Regions from separate parts of the Leifsonia sp. AG29 genome, predicted to be linked through region 1. Evidence: predicted binding sites of a transcription regulator. Region 1 holds the regulator's gene; the other holds the start of a gene.
The links. Region 1 encodes LexA, which represses DNA repair genes until DNA is damaged. Its sites were predicted from a motif close to TCGAACANNTGTTCGA; they were not measured.

Region 1 (10,129 bases):
GCGGGTACGTGAGGCCCCAGGGCTCGAGCAGTGAACGGTACGCCTGCGTCGTGGCGCGCGTCGCGGAGTACAGCGAGAAGCACACCATCTCATCGGTCACCGGCATGAAACACATCATTGCACGCAACTTGGTTGTGCACAACTCACTGCGGAAAGATGTCGCTCGCGGTCACGGGCCGGGAACCCCGCCGAGCCCCGCACTCAGTCGGGCGCGGCCGCCAGCTGCACGCGGAGCGAATCCACCCGGGTGGCGATCGCGTCGTCGGCCGCCCAGCGCTGCGCGAGCCGGGAGAGGATCGCACCGAGCGCCTCCTCCGACAGCCCCCGGGAGAGACTGAGCCGGACGATCAGCTCCTCGGCCACCAGGCGCTGGTCCGGGTCGCCGGCAGCGAGATCGACCGCCTGCACGCCGAGCTCCGGGGCGATGGAGGCGCGGAAAGCCCCCACGACGAGCGGATCGGCCTGCGGGGGCAGCCACGACGCGCCCTGCGCCATCGCCCACACCGCGGGCCTCCGGACGACGAACTCGGTCTCCGAGGTGGGATCGAGGACGAGCAGCTCGACGCCCTCCGAGACGGCGGCGAGCGCCACCCGCCGGGCCCCGACGGGCACGGGGCGGGCGGACGGGTTCCAGTTCTGCAGGGCCGCCACCGAGGAGAAGACCGGCTGCACCGTGCGCCCGTCGGGGCCGGCGACCGTCACCAGGGAGAGCTCCTGGCTCTTGTCGACCGCGTGGCCGGCCGCCGTGGTCCCCTCCTCCCCCAGCTCCGCGATCAGCGGAACGAGGAGGCGAGCCCCGCGCAGCGCGTCGACCACGGCCTCCGGACCGGCCTGGCCGCGGCGGAACGCGGCGAGCGCCACCAGCAGTTCGGGAGGCGCGGCCCCGTCGTCGTCTCCGAACGGGTTGTCGTCGAACTCGCGACCGGCCCAGGGCTGACCCGCGGAATCCGCGGCGCGCGCCGCATCGGCCGCGAGGCTCGCGGCGAACCCGGCGAGCCGGTCCGCTCCGGACGCGGACGGCGCGCCGGGTCGGGGCCGCTCTCTCGCGCCCTCGGATCCCGCGTCAGCGCCCGGCGACATCCAGCGCCTCGGGGAGGGTGAACGCACCCGAATACAGCGCCTTGCCCACGATGGCGCCCTCGACGCCCAGCGGCACGAGCTCGCGCAGTGCGGCGATGTCGTCGAGGCTCGAGATTCCGCCCGAGGCGACCACCGGGCGGTCCGTCCGCTCCGTCACCTGCTTCAGGAGATCGATGTTGGGACCGCGGAGGGTGCCGTCCTTCGTGACGTCGGTGACGACGTAGCGGGCGCACCCGGCCTCCTCGAGCCGCTCGAGCACCTCCCAGAGGTCGCCGCCCTCCCGGGTCCAGCCGCGTGCGGCGAGCGTCGTTCCGCGCACGTCGAGTCCGACGGCGATCGCCTCGCCGTAGCGGCCGATCACGGTCGCGGCCCACTCGGGGTTCTCGAGCGCGGCCGTGCCCAGGTTGACGCGCGTCGCGCCCGCCTCGAGCGCCTGCTCGAGCGATTCGTCGTCCCGGATGCCCCCCGACAGCTCGATGTTGACGCCCTTGACCTGCTTGATGACGCGCCGCAGCAGGCCGCGGTTGTCGCCGCGCCCGAATGCCGCGTCGAGGTCGACGAGGTGGATCCACTCCGCTCCGGCCTCCGCCCACTCCGCGGCGGCATCGACCGGGTCGCCGTAGTTCGTCTCGCTGCCGGCCTCGCCCTGGGTGAGGCGCACGGCCTTCCCGTCCGCGACGTCGACCGCCGGGAGCAGGACGAGCCGGGGCGTGCTGATGAAATCGGTCACTGTGTGTCTTCCTCGAATCGGTGGGAGCGTGGCGGCCCGGGGCCGGGGATCCGGCGCCTAGAGCGCGGAGACCCAGTTGCGGAGCAGCCGGATCCCGGCCTGCCCGGACTTCTCGGGGTGGAACTGCGTCGCGCTGAGCGGCCCGTTCTCGACGGCCGCGACGAACCGGGACCCGTGCTGGGCCCAGGTGACGCGCGGCTTCGGGAAGGGCCCGCTCGCCTCGAGCGTCCACTCCCGAGCCGCGTACGAGTGCACGAAGTAGAAGCGCTCGTCGCGGATCCCGGCGAACAAGGCCGAGTCCTCGGGCGCTTCCACCGTGTTCCAGCCCATGTGGGGCACGACATCGGCGCGGATGAGGTCGACCGTCCCCGGCCACTCGCCGAGACCCTCGGTCTCGATGCCGTGCTCGACGCCGCGCTCGAACAGGACCTGCATGCCGACGCAGATGCCGAGGACGGGGCGGCCGCCCGCCAGGCGTCGGTCGATCACCTCGTCGCCGTGGGAGGCGCGGAGACTGTCGACGACCGCCGTGAACGCTCCGACCCCCGGGACGAGGAGTCCGTCGGCCTCGAGGGCACGACGGCGGTTCCCGGTCAGCTCGACGTCGGCTCCGGCCGTCTCCAGAGCCTTCACGGCGGAGTGGACATTCCCCGACCCGTAGTCGAAGACCACCACGCCGGGGCGCTTCCCGTCGGCCCGGAGGCCGGGGGCCGTGGTCACAGGGCGCCCTTCGTCGAGGGGATGCCGCGGACCAGGGGGTCGAGGGCCTTCGCCTGCCGGAACGCGCGCGCGAACGCCTTGAACTCCGCCTCGGCGATGTGGTGCGGATCACGGCCGCCGAGGACGGTGACGTGGGTCGTGATGGCGGCGTTGAACGAGATCGCCTCGAACACGTGGCGGACCATGGAGCCGGTGAAGTGACCGCCGATGAGGTGCAGCTCGAACCCGGCCGGCTCACCGGCGTGCACGAGGTAAGGGCGGCCCGAGATGTCGACGACGGCCTGCACGAGCGCCTCGTCGAGCGGGACGAGCGCGTCGCCGTAGCGCGAGATCCCCGACTTGTCGCCGAGCGCCTCCCGGATGGCCTTGCCGAGCACGATGCCGATGTCCTCGACGGTGTGGTGCACGTCGATGTCGGTGTCGCCCGAGGCCACGACGCGGAGGTCGGTCAGCGAGTGCTTCGCGAACGCCGTGAGGAGGTGGTCGTAGAACGGGACGCTGGTGCGGATCTCGCTCTCGCCGGTGCCGTCGAGGTCGAGGCTCAGCTCGATCTGCGACTCGCTGGTCGCCCGTTCGACCGTCGCGGTCCGATTCGTCATGCCTTCGATCCTATCGGCGCGTCGGCAGCCGCCCCCGAGGGCCGCCCGAGGGCGGCGAGCGCCTCGAGGAAGGCCGTCGTCTCCGCCTCGGTGCCGGCGGTCACCCGGAGGTGGTTCGGGATGCCGACGTCGCGGATGAGGATGCCCCGCTCGGCGAGCGCCTCGAACGTCGCGGCCGGGTCGTCCACGCCTCCGAACAGCACGAAGTTGCTGCCGCTCCGGTGGGGCTGGTAGCCGAGACGGGCGAGCTCGCTCACGAGACGGTCGCGCTGCGCCCGGATCTCGCCGACCATGGCCAGCATCTCGTCGGCGTGGGCCAGCGCGCCGAGGGCGGCCGCCTGGGTGATCGCCGACAGGTGGTACGGCAGCCGGACGAGCCGGAGGGCGTCGATCGCGGCCGGGTCGCCCGCCAGATAGCCGACGCGCGCTCCGGCGAACGCGAAGGCCTTGCTCATCGTCCGGGAGATGAGGAGGCGCGGCCGCCCGGGGAGGAGCGTCAGCGCGGAGGGCTCTCCGTCGGGCATGAACTCGGCGTACGCCTCGTCGACGATCACCATGCCGCGCGCGGCGTCGTAGGCCGCCTCCACAGTCTCGAGGCTGAGCGGCGTGCCCGTCGGGTTGTTGGGCGAGCAGAGGATCACGAGATCCGGGTCGAGGCGGATGATCTCCGCAGCCGCGGTGGCGGGCGAGAGCTCGTACTCGGCGTCGCGGCGGCCGGCCAGGTACCCGGTGCCGGTTCCGGAGGCGAGCAGCGGATACATCGAGTAGGTCGGCGCGAACCCGAGCAGCGTCCGGCCCGGGCCGCCGAAGGCCTGGAGGATGTGCTGCAGCACCTCGTTCGATCCGTTGGCCGCCCAGAGCTGCTCGGCGGTGAGACCGTGCCCGAGATAGCGCGCGAACGCCTCACGGAGCTCGGTGAACTCGCGGTCCGGATAGCGGTTGATTGTGCCGACCGCGGCGGCCACGCGGGCAACGATGTCGGCGGCCACATCGTCCGGCACGGGATGCGTGTTCTCGTTGACGTTGAGCGCGACGGGCACCGGACGCTGCGGCGCTCCGTACGGTGAGCGACCGCGCAGGTCATCTCGGATCGGCAGCTCGGAAAGCGAAGTCACCGTTCAATCGTAGCCAGCGCGACCTGGGTGGCTCCGCTGTGTGACGAGCCCGCCTACTTCTCGTATTTGGCGGGGATGGCCAGCTGCTGGCCGGGCGTCACCACCGCGCTCTGGAGGCCGTTGAGCGAGACCAGATCGGCGATGACGTCGCGAGGGTCGGCGCTCGGCGCAACGCGCTCGGCGACCGACCAGAGGGAGTCGCCGGACTGGACCGTGACGTAGTGGAAGGAGGCGTGGGTCTGCTCACCGCTCGCGATCGCTCCGCCGCCGTTGAGGGCGAAGACGAGAGCGCCGACGATCAGCGGGAGCGCGACGAGGGCGGACACGACGGCCCGGCCGCGCCGGGTGAGCCGCAGCCGGACGCGCGCTCCCTCGGGCAGCGGCGGCACCGCACGCAGCGTGGGAACCGACTCGCTCATCAGTACTGCACTCATGGCCGTGACCTCCTCAGATTTCGCGGATGCGAAGCTGTGTTCCGAATGTATCTTCGAATGTTCGAAACCGCAAGACCGTGATGGAGGAGCGGGACGACGCGACTCTGTCGCGACACACTCGAACATGTGTTTGTCTCGCCGCTGCATCGTGGATACAGTTTCGACTGTCTGAGGACATCAGACCAGGCACCACCGACATTCGAGCTCTGAGGCCGTCGGCAGGCCTGATCATCCTCCGATCGGGCGGGGCCACGAAGGGACGAGCGTGTCGAACGAGAACCAGGCGCAGCGGGGCGGGACGCGCCGGCGCAAGAACCTCAGCGAGAAGCAGCTGGCCATCCTGGAGGTCATCCAGCGCTCGGTGAGCCAGCGCGGCTATCCGCCGAGCATGCGCGAGATCGGCGACGCCGTCGGCCTGTCCTCGCTCTCCTCGGTGACCCACCAGCTCAACCAGCTCGAGCTCAGCGGCTACCTGCGCCGCGACCCGAATCGGCCGCGGGCCCTCGAGATCCTCATCGATCTCCCGGCCTCGTCGGCGCCGTCGCTCGACTACGAGAACCAGACCCCGGTCGGCGACGCGACGATGGTGCCGCTCGTGGGGCGGATCGCGGCGGGCGTCCCGATCACCGCCGAGCAGCAGGTCGACGAGGTGTTCCCCCTCCCCCGCCAGCTGGTCGGGAACGGCGAGCTCTTCATGCTGAAGGTGGTCGGGGAGTCGATGATCGACGCGGCCATCTGCGACGGGGACTGGGTCGTCATCCGCGCCCAGAACACCGCCGAGAACGGCGACATCGTCGCGGCGATGCTCGACGAGGAGGCCACCGTCAAGGTGTTCCGCCAGCGCGACGGCCACACCTGGCTGCTCCCCCGCAACTCCAACTTCGAGCCGATCCTCGGCGACTACGCGCAGGTTCTCGGCAAGGTCGTCGCCGTGCTCCGCGCCGTCTGACCCGCGGAGCAGAAGGGGCGCATCACCGCGAGGTGATGCGCCCCTTCTGCGTCATGCGACTCAGACGGTCGCCGCCGCCTTCTCGCGGATCGAGCGGGTCGCCTCCACGATGTTGCGGAGCGACGCGACGGTCTCGTCGTAGCCGCGGGTCTTCAGTCCGCAGTCCGGATTCACCCAGAGCTGGCGGCCCGGGATGGCGTCGAGTGCCGTCTCGAGGAGCTCGGTCACCTCGGCGACCGAGGGCACGCGCGGCGAGTGGATGTCGTAGACGCCCGGGCCGATCCCGTGCTCGAAGCCCGAGCGCTGGATGTCGTGCACCACCTCCATGCGGCTTCGCGCCGCCTCGATGCTCGTGACGTCGGCGTCGAGGTTCCGGATGGCGTCGATGACCACGCCGAACTCCGAGTAGCAGAGGTGGGTGTGGATCTGCGTCTCGTCGCGGACACCGGCGGTCGACAGGCGGAACGACCCGACCGACCAGTCGAGGTAGTCGTCCTGAGCGGCCTTCTTCAGCGGGAGCAGCTCGCGCAGTGCCGGCTCGTCCACCTGGACGACGCGGATTCCCGCGGCCTCGAGGTCCGCGATCTCGTCGCGCAGCGCGAGGGCGACCTGACGGGCGGTCTCGGCCAGCGGCTGGTCGTCGCGCACGAACGACCAGGCCAGGATGGTCACCGGGCCGGTGAGCATGCCCTTCACCGGCTTCTCCGTGAGCGACTGCGCGTAGGTCGACCAGTCGACGGTGATCGGCTTCGGCCGCGACACGTCGCCCCACAGGATCGACGGACGCGTGCAGCGCGAGCCGTACGACTGCACCCAGCCGTTCTTCGTCACGGCGAACCCGTCGAGGTTCTCGGCGAAGTACTGCACCATGTCGTTCCGCTCGGGCTCGCCGTGCACGACGACGTCGATGCCGAGCTCCTCCTGGAGGTCCACCACGCGCTTGATCTCGTCGCGCATGCGACCGAGGTACTCCGCCTCGCTGATCAGGCCCTTCGCGAGCTGCGCCCGCGCCCGGCGGATGTCGCCGGTCTGCGGGAACGATCCGATCGTGGTGGTCGGCAGGAACGGCAGGTGGAGCGCCTCCTCCTGGGCCTGGAGGCGCGCGGAGTAGTCGCCACGCCGGTAGTCGGCCTCGGTGAGGGCCGCCTCGCGCTCGCGCACCGACGGGACGCGGACGCCGGGCGCACCCGCGCGGTCGGCGAGCGCCTCCCGCGCGGCGCGCAGCTGCTCCTCGATCGCCTCATGCCCGTCGGTCAGACCGTGCGCGAGCGTCGCGACCTGGCCGACCTTCTGGTCGGCGAAGGCCAGCCAGCTCCGCAGGCGGGCGTCGAGCTCGGGCTCGTCCTCGATGTCGTGCGGGACGTGCAGGAGGGACGTGGAGGTGGAGACGGCCAGGTTCGGGCTGAGCGACAGCAGCTCGGTGAGCCGGCCGAACGCGGCGTCGAGGTCGCCGCGCCAGATGTTGTGTCCGTCGATGACGCCGCCGACGAGCGTCTTGGTGAGGAGCGACGTCGCCGTCCCGGCGTCGAGGCCCGACGGCACGGTGCCGCGGACGAGGTCGAGGGAGATCGCCTCGACCGGCGTGGAGGCGAGCGCCGGGAGGGCGTCGTCGAGCGAGCCGTACGGAGCGGCCACGAAGATCGCCGGACGAGCGGAGGCGGCGCCGAGCGCGTCGTAGGCCTGGCGGACGGCCGCGAGGACGGCTTCCCGCGGCTCGTCGATGCTCTCGCTGACGAGGGCCGGCTCGTCGAGCTGCACCCACGGCGCCCCGGCCTCCGCGAGGCGGGCGAGGAGCTCGCGGTAGACGGGAACCAGGTCGGCGAGACGCGACAGCGGTCGGAACCCCTCGGGCGCCTCGTCGCTCGGCTTGCTGAGCAGGAGGAACGTCACCGGGCCGACGAGGACGGGACGCGTCACGAAGCCCGCGGCCGCCGCCTCCTCGAACTCGCGGACGATGCGGTCGGACGCGAGCCGGAACTCCGTCTCCGGGCCGATCTCCGGCACGAGGTAGTGGTAGTTCGAGTCGAACCACTTGGTCATCTCGAGCGGCGCGCGCTCGCCCTCGCCCCGCGCGATGGTGAAGTACCCGGCGAGATCGATCGACCCGTCCGCAGAGGCCAGATCAGCGAACCGGGACGGAACCGCGCCGACGGCGACGGCCGCGTCGAGCACCTGGTCGTAGAAGCTGAAGCTCTCGGGGATGGAGGCGTCGTCGCGGCCGAGGCCAAGACCAGCCAGCCGCTCCCGCGTCGCCGCACGAAGCTCGGCCGCGGTCGCCTCCAGCTCGTCGGCGGTGGTGGAACCGGCCCAGAACGCCTCGACGGCCTTCTTGAGCTCGCGCCGGCGGCCGATGCGCGGGTAGCCGAGGATGGTGCCCGTCGGGAAGGCGGGGGTGGTGTCGGTCATGCTGTCTCACTCTCTGGGATGGTGCGGGTGGAGGCGGGAGCGGTCGCGGCGCTCGCGTTCGCGAGCACGCCCGCGCGTTCGAGCACCGCCAGCACCGCTTCGTGCTGATTGAACGTGTACAGGTGGAGTCCGGGAGCGCCGCCGTCGAGCAGCCGGCGGCCGAGCCGTGCGGCCCAGTCGATGCCGATCTCGCGGCGCCCCTCGTCGGTCGGCTCGACCTCGAGCTGGATCGCCAGATCGCTCGGAAGGTCCTCGCCGCTCAGCTCCAGCATGCGGCGCAGTCGGGCCGGCGACGTGACGGGCATGATGCCCGGGAGGATCGGGAAGGCGACGCCCGCCTCCTTGGCCCGCTGGGCGAAGTGGAGATAGTCCTCGGCGTGGAAGAAGAGCTGGGTGATCGCGAGATTCGCGCCCGCCGCCTGCTTGGCGAGCAGAGCGTCGATGTCCTGCTGGACCGAGTGCGAAGACGGGTGCCCGTTCGGGAAGGCGGCAACGGCGATCTGCACGTGCTCGCGCCGCGAGAGGACGGCCTGGGCGTGCAGCTGGGGCACGGTCAGCTCGCCGTACGGCTGCCGCTCCTTCTGAACGCGGTGGATCAGCTGGACGAGCTCGGCCGTCGTGCGGATGTCGCCGATGCCGTCCTCGCCGGGAGCGAGTCCCGCGGGCGGGTCTCCGCGCACGGCCAGGAAGCGGCGCACCCCGGCGTCGAGGAACTCGCGGATGAGGCGGTTCGTCTCGGCGTGCGACGAGCCGACGCAGGTCAGGTGCGCCATCGGACTGATGTCGGTGTGCTCGATGATGTGGCGGAGCACCTGAAGCGACGACGACCGCGACGAGCCCCCGGCACCGTACGTGACGGAGATGAAGTCGGGCCGCGCGGCGGCGAGCCGCTCGATCGTCGCGGGGAGCGCCGCCGCGGCGCGCTCGTTGCGCGGCGGGTACAGCTCGAACGAGAACCGTGCCTCGGTACAGCTCATGGATCCCTCGGATGGTCGGACAGCGTCACGGGCCCCGGCGCGCGCTGCACGGCGGGGGTTCGCGGGCGGGTGCCGGGCTCGGCTGTCGCACCACCGAGCGGTGGTCCCGCTGCGGTTGCCTGGAAATCTAGCAACAACGAAGGCCGGGCGGAATCGCCGGTGTCATGCTTCGACACACAGGATCCCGCCCGGCCTTCAGCCGTGCGGTCGACCGGCCCCGGTCAGACGGCGAACGGCTCGAACGCCGCCTGGTACTCCGGCTGGATCCGGGCCTTCACGCGGGTGCCCTGCTCCACGTACTCGGTGGAGAGGACCCGGCCCCGCTCGTGCAGGGCCGAGATCAGATCGCCGCGGTCGTACGGGACGACGACCTCCACCTCGACGGAGGGATCCGGGAGAAGGCGCGCGATCGCCGCGAGCACCTCGTCGATCCCCTCCCCGGTGCGGGCCGAGGCGAAGATCGCCCCCGGCTCGAGACCGCGGAGGATCAGCCGGTCGTCGGGCGAGATGAGGTCCGCCTTGTTGAACACGACGATCTCGGGGATGTCGCGCGCACCGACCTCGCCGATGACGTCGCGCACCGTGGCGAGCTGCGATGCCGGGTCGGGGTGGGAGCCGTCGACCACGTGGAGGATGACGTCGGAGTCGGCGACCTCCTCGAGGGTCGAGCGGAACGCCTCCACGAGCTGGTGCGGGAGGTTGCGCACGAAGCCCACCGTGTCGGCCAGCGTGTAGAGCCGGCCGTCGGCGGTCACCGAGCGGCGGACCGTCGCATCGAGCGTCGCGAAGAGCGCGTTCTCGACGAGGACGCCCGCCTTCGTCACCCGGTTCAGGAGGCTCGACTTGCCCGCGTTGGTGTAGCCCGCGATCGCCACGGAGGGCACCGAGTGCCGCGTGCGGTTGGCGCGCTTCGCCTCCCGCGCGGGCTTGAACCCGGCGATCTGCTTGCGCAGCTTCGCCATGCGCGAGTGGATGCGGCGCCGGTCGAGTTCGATCTTCGTCTCACCCGGTCCGCGCGAGCCCATGCCCGCGCCCGCCCCGCCGACCTGACCACCGGCCTGCCGCGACATCGACTCGCCCCAGCCGCGGAGGCGCGGGAGGAGGTACTCGAGCTGCGCG
Region 2 (10,129 bases), 360 kb from region 1:
CCGCCGAACGGGTCGACGGACCAGGCGCGCGCGTCGGCGGGGACCACGTCGAGATGACCGTGCACCACCAGCGCCGGCTTGCCAGCATTCCGTCCTTCGACGCGCGCGACGACGCTCGTCCGGCCGGGATCGGAGTCGAACAGCTGCGGCTTCAGGCCGAGGGCCTGGAGCCGCGCCTCCACGTACTCCGCGGCGTCGGTCTCGCCGTTCGAGCGGCCCTCGCCGTAGTTCGTCGTGTCGAACCGGATGAGGTCGCGGGCGATGACCGCCGTCTCGTCGAGTGGGCCGTCGCCGTCGTTCGCGGACGTGGTCTCCGAGGTCTCCGTCATGCCGTCAACGCTACCCGGAGCGGGGTCGCGCTCGCGCCACGCCCGGGATGCCGGACGATGTGATTCCGGCCTGGTAATCCGTGCTAATGTCTTTCTTCGGCAGCCGGAACACGGCATGCCGAAGCGCTCACCCTCCGGGTGGCGGCACCCTGTCCGGGTGGCGGAAATGGCAGACGCGCTAGCTTGAGGTGCTAGTGCCCGTATAGGGCGTGGGGGTTCAAGTCCCCCCTCGGACACAGCAGGGCCCCGGTCACAGACCGGGGCCTTTCTCGTTGTCGCGGACCGGCCGCTCGCCTCCCCCGCCTGGGGTCTATGGTGGCGCCATGGCCTCCCGGAAGCGACCGACAGCGAGTCTGTTCACCGTGCTGCTCGCCTTCGGCGCGAACATCTTCGTCGCGCTCGCCAAGACGATCGCCGCCGTCCTCACCGGGTCCGCCTCGATGGTGGCCGAGGCCGCCCACTCGTGGGCGGACGCGGGGAACGAGATCTTCCTCATCAAAGCCGAGCGTGCGGCCTCCCGCCCTCGCGACGAGTCGCACCCCGGAGGCTACGGGCGCGACGCCTACGTCTGGTCGCTGTTCGCGGCGGTGGGCCTGTTCACCGCGGGGGCGGTCGTCTCCATCATGCACGGCGTCAACCAGCTGTTCTCGCACGAGCACGAGACCGATTACACCGTCAACTACGTCGTCCTCGCCGTGGCCTTCGTCTTCGAAGGCATCTCGTTCCTCCAGTCGTTCCGGCAGGCCCGGCAGGGGGCCTCGCGCCGGGGCACCAGCACCGTCGACCACGTCCTCACCACCTCGAACCCGACCTTGCGCGCGGTGTTCGCCGAGGACTCGGCCGCTCTCATCGGCCTCCTGCTCGCCTTCCTCGGGGTCCTGCTCCACCAGCTGACCGGGAACGCGGTGTGGGACGCGCTCGGCTCCATCCTCATCGGCCTGCTGCTCGGGCTCGTCGCGTTCGTCCTGATCGAGCGGAATCGACGGTTCCTCGTCGGAGTGGAGGGCTCCCCGCGGGTGCAGCAAGTCGCACTCTCGGCCATCCTCGACCGCGCCGAGGTCGACAAGGTGACGTATCTGCACCTGGAGTACGTGGGACCCGAGAGCCTCTACCTCGTCGCCGCCGTCGACCTCGTCGGCGACGACAGCGAGTCCGACGTCGCCGCCCGGCTGCAGTCGATCGAGCGGTCGATCGAGGAGAGCCCGCACATCGCCGAGGCCGTGCTCACGCTGTCCCGCCCCGGTGCTCCGGCCCTCACGACGGCCAGCCTATGAATTCCTCAGAGACCTCTCAGCGAATCGACACCGGTTCATAGACCGGGCATAGGCGCCGCCTAGCCCCCGAGGCTGAAGCGGGAGCAGGGTGGACCGCGTGACCCTGCTCGTGCACCGCCCTCGCGCTGTGCGCGGCCCAGCGCTCGCCGTTCCCTTCTCGGCAGGCGAGTGGACGACACCGCGGCTGACGCTGCGCCCGTACCGCATGACGGACGCGGACGACTGGCTGGCGATCGAGGCCGACCCCGCCGTGCGGGAGGGACTGGGCTGGCCCGAACGGACTGGGGCACAGGCACTCCGGCACCTGCGCCATCGGACGCACCACACCGCCCTGGCGCAGGCCGGCGACCTCCTCGTGCTCGCCGTGGTGCGCGACGGGCACGTCATCGGCGACGTGTCCCTCCACCTGCGCACGGTCGCTGCGGAGACGCGTTCGCTCGAGATCGGCTGGCTGCAGCGGTCGTCGCAGTGCGGGCAAGGCTTCGCCACCGAGGCCGCCGACGCCATGCTCGACATCGCGTTCGGCGAAGTCGGCGCGTGCCTCGTCGCCGCGGTCGTGCGCGCCGACAACGCGCCGTCGGCGCGGCTGGCCCAGCGCCTGGGCCTTCACCTGGCGGCGAGGACCGCGGCGTACACGACGTTCGTCGTCACGCGCTCCGAGCGGAGACTCCCCTCGCGCCGTGCCCGGACCGGACAGCAGCACGTCGCCTGACGTTTTGTCCGAGGCCGTCTCCGACCCCTTCTGAGCGGCTCACGTAGAATCAAGTCGATGACGACTCACGCCACCAGCCCCACCCCGGCCGACATCAAGCGCTGGAGGCGGTACCTCGCCGACGAGCGCGCAGAGGCCGCCGTGTACCGCGATCTGGCCGGCCGCCGCGAGGGCGAGGAGCGCGAAATCCTGCTCGAACTCGCGGAAGCCGAGCGACGCCACGAGCAGCACTGGCTGGAGCTCCTCGGCGACGACGTGGGGCGACCGCTCCGCGGCGATCTGCGCACGCGCCTCCTCGGCTGGCTCGCGCGCCGGTTCGGCTCCGTCTTCGTGCTGGCTCTCGCCCAGCGCGCCGAGGCCCGCTCCCCCTACGCCGGCGACGCCGACGCGACGCCCCGGATGGCAGCGGACGAGCAGGTGCACGAGGAGGTGGTGCGCGCTCTCGCCGCCCGCGGCCGGCAACGGCTCTCCGGCACCTTCCGCGCCGCCGTCTTCGGCGCGAACGACGGTCTCGTGAGCAACCTGGCCCTCGTGCTCGGCGTGAGCGCGAGCGGCGTGCCCACCCACGTCGTGCTCCTGACCGGCATCTCCGGCCTGCTCGCGGGCGCTCTGTCGATGGGCGCGGGCGAGTACGTCTCGGTGCGGTCGCAGCGCGAGCTCCTGGAGGCCTCCAGCCCCAACCCGGCCACCAACTCCGCCCTGCCCGATCTCGACGTCGACGCCAACGAACTGACCCTCGTCTACCGCGCGCGAGGGATGGCGCCGGAGGAGGCCGCGGATCACGCCCGGGAGGTCCTGAGCAGCCTCGAGGCCTACACGTCGGACTTCCCGGCGGTCCGCCCGGCGCCCGACGGCGAGGACGAGCACGAGGCCATCGGCAACGGCTGGAGCGCTGCGGTGTCGAGCTTCTGCTTCTTCGCCTCCGGCGCGCTCATCCCGATCCTCCCCTTCCTCTTCGGATTGACGGGCACCGCCGCCGTGGTCGTCTCGGCCCTGCTCGTCGGCATCGTGCTGCTCGGCACGGGCGCGGTCGTCGGACTGCTCTCGGGCGCATCGCCCCTGAAGCGCGCCGTCCGCCAGCTTCTGATCGGATACGGAGCGGCCGCGGCCACCTACCTGCTCGGACTCCTCTTCGGCGCGACCGTCGGCTAGCGCCTGCGGCCGCCGTCGACGCCGTACGAGATCGCTCCGACGAGCGGGATCAGCAGGAACCACAGCCAGCTGTACTGGAATCCCCAGACGTAACCGGTGATGAAGAAGAGGATCAGCGACACGAAGGGCATGATCGACACCAGGATGAGGCTGGTGCGGTTCGAGCTCCGGGCGGGCTCTCCCCAGCCCGTGCCCGGCCGCGAGTAGCCCGGCTGCGAGTAGCCCGGCTGCGGAGGGTAGGGCGCTCCGGTCCCGGATCCTGGCGCGGCGTCGTGCCGGTCGAAATCGGGACGGACGGGGAGGTCGGCGAAGAGCGGCGTCAGGTCACCGCGCGTCGTGGCCGAGCGCGCCGACGCCGAGCGCGCGTCCAGCTCGGCCGGGGAGAGCCTCCCCTGGTCCGCCTGCGCCCGGAGCGCCGCGACCGCGCGCTCGCGCTCGTCGTTGCTGAGGCGCAGCGCGCCGGAGGGGTCGTTCACGTCCGTCATGACGCCCAGTATGGCAGCGGAGCGTCGCGACCAGGAGGGGTGCGCTGCGGGATCCGCGGTCGTACACTCGGTATCGAACATATGTTCGATGGATGAGGTGGAGCAATGACCGAGATCGACGAGGCGGTCGCCGTGTGGACGACCGACGACGGCATCCCGACCCGGCTCGTCTGGCGATCCACGCGCTACCGGGTCACCGACACGCCGACGGTGTGGGCCGATGTCTGCGCCTGGTGGCGCCCGTTCGGCGAGCACCGGTACGCGATCGGGAGCCTTCCGCGCGAGATCGGCGGCTGGCGGTTCCAGGGCACGAGCGAGCAGGGGGAGGCGCACGTGTTCGATGTCCGGCACGATCCGGCGGACCGCTCCTGGCGGCTCGTCCGCGTCTTCGACTGAGACGGGCCTCCCGTTGCTGGCGAGCCTCGGCCGCGCCCGGCAGGGGAGCGTCTATCCTCGCCGGGTGAGGGACGATCGCTACGGGACCGATGTGCTGGCCGGCGACTGGAGGAGCGCGGGGCGCAAGCCCGTGCCGGAGGTCGAGGCGGTGCGCGACCTGGTCGTCGAGGAGGCCGCGAGCGGCTTCTGCGGGGCGATCACCCGCCTGGAGGCGCAGACCGTCGAACTCGAGGACTACTTCGGCAAGAAGCGGGTGTTCCCGGTGAGCTCCGGCTTCCTCATCGACGGGGAGCCGGTCCGGCTCGTGCCGCCGAAACGCGCCGCGTCCGGCCCCTCCCGGACCGCCTCCGGGTCCTTCGCGGTCGCCGAGCAGAAGGCCCGGACCGCCCGCGCCAGCCGCATCTTCGTCGAGGGCCGGCACGACGCGGAGCTGGTGGAGCGGGTGTGGGGCGACGACCTGCGGGTCGAGGGCGTCGTCGTCGAGTACCTGGAGGGCGTCGACGACCTCGACGCGATCGTGCGCGAGTTCGCGCCGGGCCCCGGGCGGCGCATCGGCGTACTGGTCGACCACCTGGTCGCCGGCTCGAAGGAGAGCCGGATCGCGGACGCCGTGGCGCGCGGGCCGTTCGGCGAGCATGTGCTCGTGGTGGGCCACCCGTACGTCGACATCTGGCAGGCGGTGAAGCCCGGCCGGGTCGGCCTCGACGCGTGGCCGCAGATCCCCCGCTCCGTCCCCTGGAAGCACGGGATCTGCGCGGCACTCGGCCTCCCCCACGAGACGCAGGCCGACATCGCCCGGGCCTGGAAGCTCATCCTCGGGCGCGTGAGCACCTACGCAGACCTCGAGCCCGAGCTGCTGGGTCGCGTCGAGCGCCTGATCGACTTCGTGACGGAGCCCGCCCCCTAGGCGTCCCGCTCGTCGGGTCGTCGCCGACAGGCCTCCTGTCAGAGGCCGGACGTAGAGTGTCCCGGGGCACCCATACTCCGCCGCAGGCGTTCGAAAAAGCATTTGCGGTACTCGAACATATGTTCGAAAATGGAGGCATGTCCCTGGCAGCCGTCTCCGCTCCCGCACCGGTCGTCGACCGGGCGCAGGTGCACGAGCTGCAGACCCGGATCCGGCAGATGCAGGCCACGCGCCTCGAGAGCCGGTCGCTCGAGACGCATCCGGCCCTCCGTCCGCTGCTGCCGGGAGGGGCCCTCAAGGCAGGCGCGGCGTACACGGTGCTCGGGTCCACCACCCTCCTGATGGCGCTGCTGGCCGGCCCCAGCGCGGCAGGAGCCTGGTGCGGCGTGGTCGGGATGCCCGACTTCGGCGCCGAGGCGGCCGGTCGGTTCGGCGTCGACCTGGAGCGGCTGGTCCTGGTGCCGCATCCGGGCGAGCAGTGGCTCACGGTCACCGCGGCCGTGGTCGACGTCCTCAGCGTCGTGATCGTGGCGCCCCCCTCCCGCGCGACCGACGGCGACGTGGCGCGGCTGAGCGCCCGGCTGCGGCAGCGCGAGTCCGTCCTCATCGCCACGGCGCCGTGGCCGCAGGCGGAGGCGACCCTGAGCGTCGCCCGCAGCGGGTGGGAGGGGCTCGGCGCCGGCCACGGTCATCTCGCCTCCCGCCGGGTGACCGTCGAGTCGGTGCCCCGCGGCGGGGCCGGGCCCCGGCGCCGTGCCGAGCTGTGGCTGCCGGGTCCCGACGAGAGCTTCCGCACCTCCGGCCCCACCCGCCTGGAGACCCGGCTCGAGGCGGCGGGCTGATGCGCGAGGTCGTCCGCGCAATCGTCCTCTGGTGCCCGGATTGGCCGGTCATCGCCGAGCGGCTCCGGCTCGGTCTCGCCGAGGACGTCCCCGTCGCGCTCGTCGAGAAGGGCGTGGTGTTCGCCTGCTCGGCTGCGGCCCGGGCCGACGGGGTCAAGCGCGGCCTGCGGATGCGAGAGGCGCAGGCGCGCTGTCCGCAGCTGGAAGTGCTCCCCTACGATCCCGGGCTGGACGCCCGCGCGTTCGACCCGGTGATCACCGCGGTCGAGGAGATCATGCCGGGGGTCCAGCCCGTCCGTCCCGGCACCTGCGTGCTCCGGGCGCGCGGACCGGCCCGGTACTACGGCGGCGAGGAGGGGGCGGCGGCCGAGCTGCTGCGCCGGCTCGGCGAGCTCGAGCGCGAGACGGGGCTGCGCCTGCCCGACGCACGGGTCGGCATCGCCGACGGCCCGTTCGCCGCCGAGCAGGCCGCCCGCGCCACGTCGGTGCCGGGGCACCCCGGCCGCGTGCGCATCATCCCCCCGGGCGGCTCCCCCGCGTTCCTGGCGCCGCTCCCCGTCGCCCAGCTGGGGCTGCACGCGCTCACCCCGCTGCTGCGCCGGCTCGGGCTCCACACGCTCGGCGATCTCGCGTCCCTCCCCCGGACGGACGTGCGCGAGCGTTTCGGCGAGCAGGGCGAGCACGCGCACGACCTGGCCAGCGGGATGGACGGGGCGGCCGTGGTGCCCCGCACCCCTCCGCGGCAGCTCGACCGCTCGATCGAGTTCGAGCCTCCCCTCGACCGCGTCGACCAGGTGACGTTCGCGTTCCGCGGCGTCGCCGAGCAGTTCACGGCCGGGCTCACCAAGGCGGGGCTGGTCTGCACCTCGCTGCGCGTCGAGGTCACGGACGAGTCGGGCCGGGTGAGCGAGCGCACCTGGCTGCACCCGCGGCTGTTCTCCGCGCCCGACGTCGTCGACCGGGTGCGGTGGCAGCTCCAGGGCTCCGGACCGGCCGACTCGGGGCTCGCCTCCCCCATCGTGCGCGTGGCCGTCGCTCCCGAGGCGGTCGACGACATCGGCCACCACGAGGACGGCCTGTGGGGCGGCGGCGCCGACGAGCGCATCCACCACGGGCTCACCCGGGTGCAGAGCATGCTCGGTCACGACGCGGTGATGATGGCGACGATCGGCGGCGGCCGCGGGCCCGCCGACCGTCAGGTGCTGGTGCCGTGGGGCGACCGGCCCGTCGGGGTGGCGAAGGCCGACCGGCCGTGGCCGGGCTCGCTCCCGGCCCCGGCTCCGTCGACGGTGTTCGAGGTGCCGCGCCCGGTGGCCGTGCTGAACGCCGACGGCGAGCCGGTCGAGGTCACCGACCGCGGCGACGTCACCGCCCCGATCGCGAGCTTCTCGGCCACCGGCGCCGCGCGCGACGCCCGGCCCGTCGACTCGTGGGCGGGGCCGTGGCCGGTCCGCGAGCGCTGGTGGGACGCCTCCCTCGCCCGGGCGATGCACCGCTTCCAGCTGGTCGACGCCGACGGCACCGCGTGGCTCCTCGCGCTCACCGGTTCCGCCTGGTTCGCCGAGGCGAGGTACGACTGATGGGCGGGAGGCGCTGATGGGCTGGAACAACCCGCCGATTCCGTGGGCCGAGTTCGAGCGCCGACTGTCCGGGCGCCGCACGGGCGAGCAGCCGGTCGAGCGGCCCTCGTCGCGCAAACGGCAGAAGTACGTGCCGCAGCCGATCCCCGACGGCGTCGAGAAGGGGCACGTCCCCTACGCCGAGCTCCACGCACACAGCACCTTCAGCTTCCTCGACGGCGCCTCCTCGCCGGAGGAGCTGATGGAGGAGGCCACCCGGCTGCGCCTGCACGGGCTGGCGATCACCGACCACGACGGCCTGTACGGCGCGGTGCGCCTGGCCGAGGCGGCCGAGGCCTACGACCGGGTCCGCACCGTGTTCGGCGCCGAGCTGTCGCTCTCGCTGAGCAAGCCGCAGAACGGGGAGGCCGACCCGGAGGGCGAGCATCTCGTGCTGCTCGCCCGGCGCCAGGAGGGCTATCACCGCCTGGCGTCCGCGCTCACCGCCGGGCAGCTCGCCGGCTCCGAGAAGGGCCGGCCGCTGTACCGCCTCGACGAGCTGTCGGAGCAGGCGGGCGGCGAGTGGATGGTGCTCACCGGGTGCCGCAAGGGCGACGTCCGCCGTGCCCTGCAGCGCGCCGGCGAACAGGCGGCCGAGCGGGAGGTGGGGCGCCTCGCCGAGCTGTTCGGCCGCGACAACGTGCTCGTCGAGCTGATCGATCAGGGCGGCCCCCGCGACAGCGCCGACAACGACGCCCTCGCCCGCATCGCCGAGCGGCTCCGCCTCCCGACCGTGGCGACGAACAACGTGCACTACGCGAGCCCCGCGCAGTACCCGCTCGCGACCGCGGTCGCCGCCGTGCGCGCGCGCCGCAGCCTCGACGAGCTCGACGGCTGGCTGCCCGCCTCCGCGGCCGCCCACCTGCGCAGCGGCAAAGAGATGGCGGCGAGGTTCGCCCGCTACCCCGGCGCCGTGGAGCGCACGGTCGAGATCGCCGACGACCTGTCGTTCCGGCTGCGGAGCGCCCGCCCCCGGCTGCCGCGCCAGGAGGTCCCCGAGGGGCACACCCCGATGAGCTGGCTGCGCGAGCTCACCTGGCGCGGGGCGGCCGAGCGCTACCCCGACCTCGACCGCGAACCCGCCAAGCGCGAGCGGATCGAGCGCGAGCTCGACGTCATCGAGGCGAAGGACTTCCCCGGCTACTTCCTCATCGTCCACGACATCGTCCGCTACGCCCGCAGTCAGGGCATCCTGTGCCAGGGGCGCGGGTCGGCCGCGAACTCCGCCGTCTGCTACCTGCTCGGCATCACGGCCGTCGACTCGATCAAGTACGGCCTCCCGTTCGAGCGGTTCCTGTCGAGCATGCGCGAGGAGGAGCCCGACATCGACGTCGACTTCGACTCCGACCGGCGCGAGGAGGTCATCCAGTACGTCTACCGAAAGTACGGCCGGCACAACGCTGCCCAGGTGGCGAACGTGATCACCTACCGCCCCAAGAACGCCGTGCGCGACATGGCGAAGGCGCTCGGCTACTCCACCGGCCAGCAGGACGCCTGGAGCAAGCAGATCGACTCCTGGGGCACCGTCCAGACCACCGACGACCACGACATCCCGGACGAGGTCGTCGGGCTCGCGCAGCAGGTGCTGAAGTTCCCCCGCCACCTCGGCATCCACTCGGGAGGCATGGTGCTCACCGACCGGCCGGTCGGCGAGGTGTGCCCCATCGAGCACGCCCGCATGGAGGGGCGGACCGTGCTCCAGTGGGACAAGGACGACTGCGCCTGGATGGGACTCGTCAAGTTCGACCTGCTCGGCCTCGGCATGCTCTCCGCGCTCGACTACTCGATGCGGACCATCGAGGCGTCGCTCGGCGAGTCGTGGACGCTCGACAGCATCCCGAAAGAAGAGCAGGGCGTCTACGACATGCTCTGCCGGGCCGACTCGATCGGCGTCTTCCAGGTCGAGAGCCGCGCGCAGATCGGCACCCTCCCCCGGCTGCAGCCGCGCCGGTTCTACGACCTGGTCATCGAGATCGCGCTCATCCGGCCGGGCCCGATCCAGGGCGGCGCCGTGCACCCCTTCATCCGCCGCAAGCTCGGCAAGGAGCCCGTCACCTACCTCCACCCGGCCCTGGTCCCCGTTCTGGAGCGGACGATGGGCGTGCCCCTGTTCCAGGAACAACTCATGCAGATGGCGGTCGCCGTCGGCGACTGCACCGCGGAGGACGCCGACCTCCTGCGCCGGGCCATGGGCTCCAAGCGCGGCGTCGAGAAGATCGGCGCGCTGCGGGCGAAGCTCTACGAGGGCATGGCCCGCAACGGGATCACGGGCGACGACGCCGACGCGATCTACGAGAAGATCGAGGCGTTCGCCAGTTTCGGATTCGCCGAGAGCCACGCGATCAGCTTCGCCCTGCTGGTGTACGTGAGCTCGTGGATGAAGCTGCACTACCCGGGGGCCTTCCTGGCCGCG

Region 2: the regulator LexA is predicted to act here: its motif matches at 4,026-4,041, upstream of FPT20_RS08060 (DUF6504 family protein).

What each region holds. Positions count from the first base shown of each region.
Region 1 is NZ_VMSF01000001.1:2,021,881-2,032,009, forward strand. It holds gene FPT20_RS09740 (MarR family winged helix-turn-helix transcriptional regulator) at 1-106, opposite strand, end outside; gene FPT20_RS09745 (SseB family protein) at 202-1,080, opposite strand; gene priA (bifunctional 1-(5-phosphoribosyl)-5-((5-phosphoribosylamino)methylideneamino)imidazole-4-carboxamide isomerase/phosphoribosylanthranilate isomerase PriA) at 1,064-1,810, opposite strand; gene hisH (imidazole glycerol phosphate synthase subunit HisH) at 1,868-2,530, opposite strand; gene hisB (imidazoleglycerol-phosphate dehydratase HisB) at 2,527-3,129, opposite strand; gene FPT20_RS09765 (histidinol-phosphate transaminase) at 3,126-4,244, opposite strand; gene FPT20_RS09770 (LysM peptidoglycan-binding domain-containing protein) at 4,298-4,678, opposite strand; gene lexA (transcriptional repressor LexA) at 4,944-5,627, shown strand; gene metE (5-methyltetrahydropteroyltriglutamate--homocysteine S-methyltransferase) at 5,688-8,033, opposite strand; gene FPT20_RS09785 (methylenetetrahydrofolate reductase) at 8,030-9,010, opposite strand; gene hflX (GTPase HflX) at 9,232-10,129, opposite strand, start outside.
Region 2 is NZ_VMSF01000001.1:1,663,788-1,673,916, forward strand. It holds gene FPT20_RS08030 (M20/M25/M40 family metallo-hydrolase) at 1-329, opposite strand, end outside; tRNA gene FPT20_RS08035 (tRNA-Leu) at 481-565, shown strand; gene FPT20_RS08040 (cation diffusion facilitator family transporter) at 653-1,603, shown strand; gene FPT20_RS08045 (GNAT family N-acetyltransferase) at 1,701-2,315, shown strand; gene FPT20_RS08050 (VIT1/CCC1 transporter family protein) at 2,373-3,467, shown strand; gene FPT20_RS08055 (DUF1707 SHOCT-like domain-containing protein) at 3,464-3,952, opposite strand; gene FPT20_RS08060 (DUF6504 family protein) at 4,058-4,348, shown strand; gene FPT20_RS08065 (DUF3097 domain-containing protein) at 4,413-5,255, shown strand; gene FPT20_RS08070 (hypothetical protein) at 5,393-6,097, shown strand; gene FPT20_RS08075 (DNA polymerase Y family protein) at 6,097-7,677, shown strand; gene FPT20_RS08080 (error-prone DNA polymerase) at 7,694-10,129, shown strand, end outside.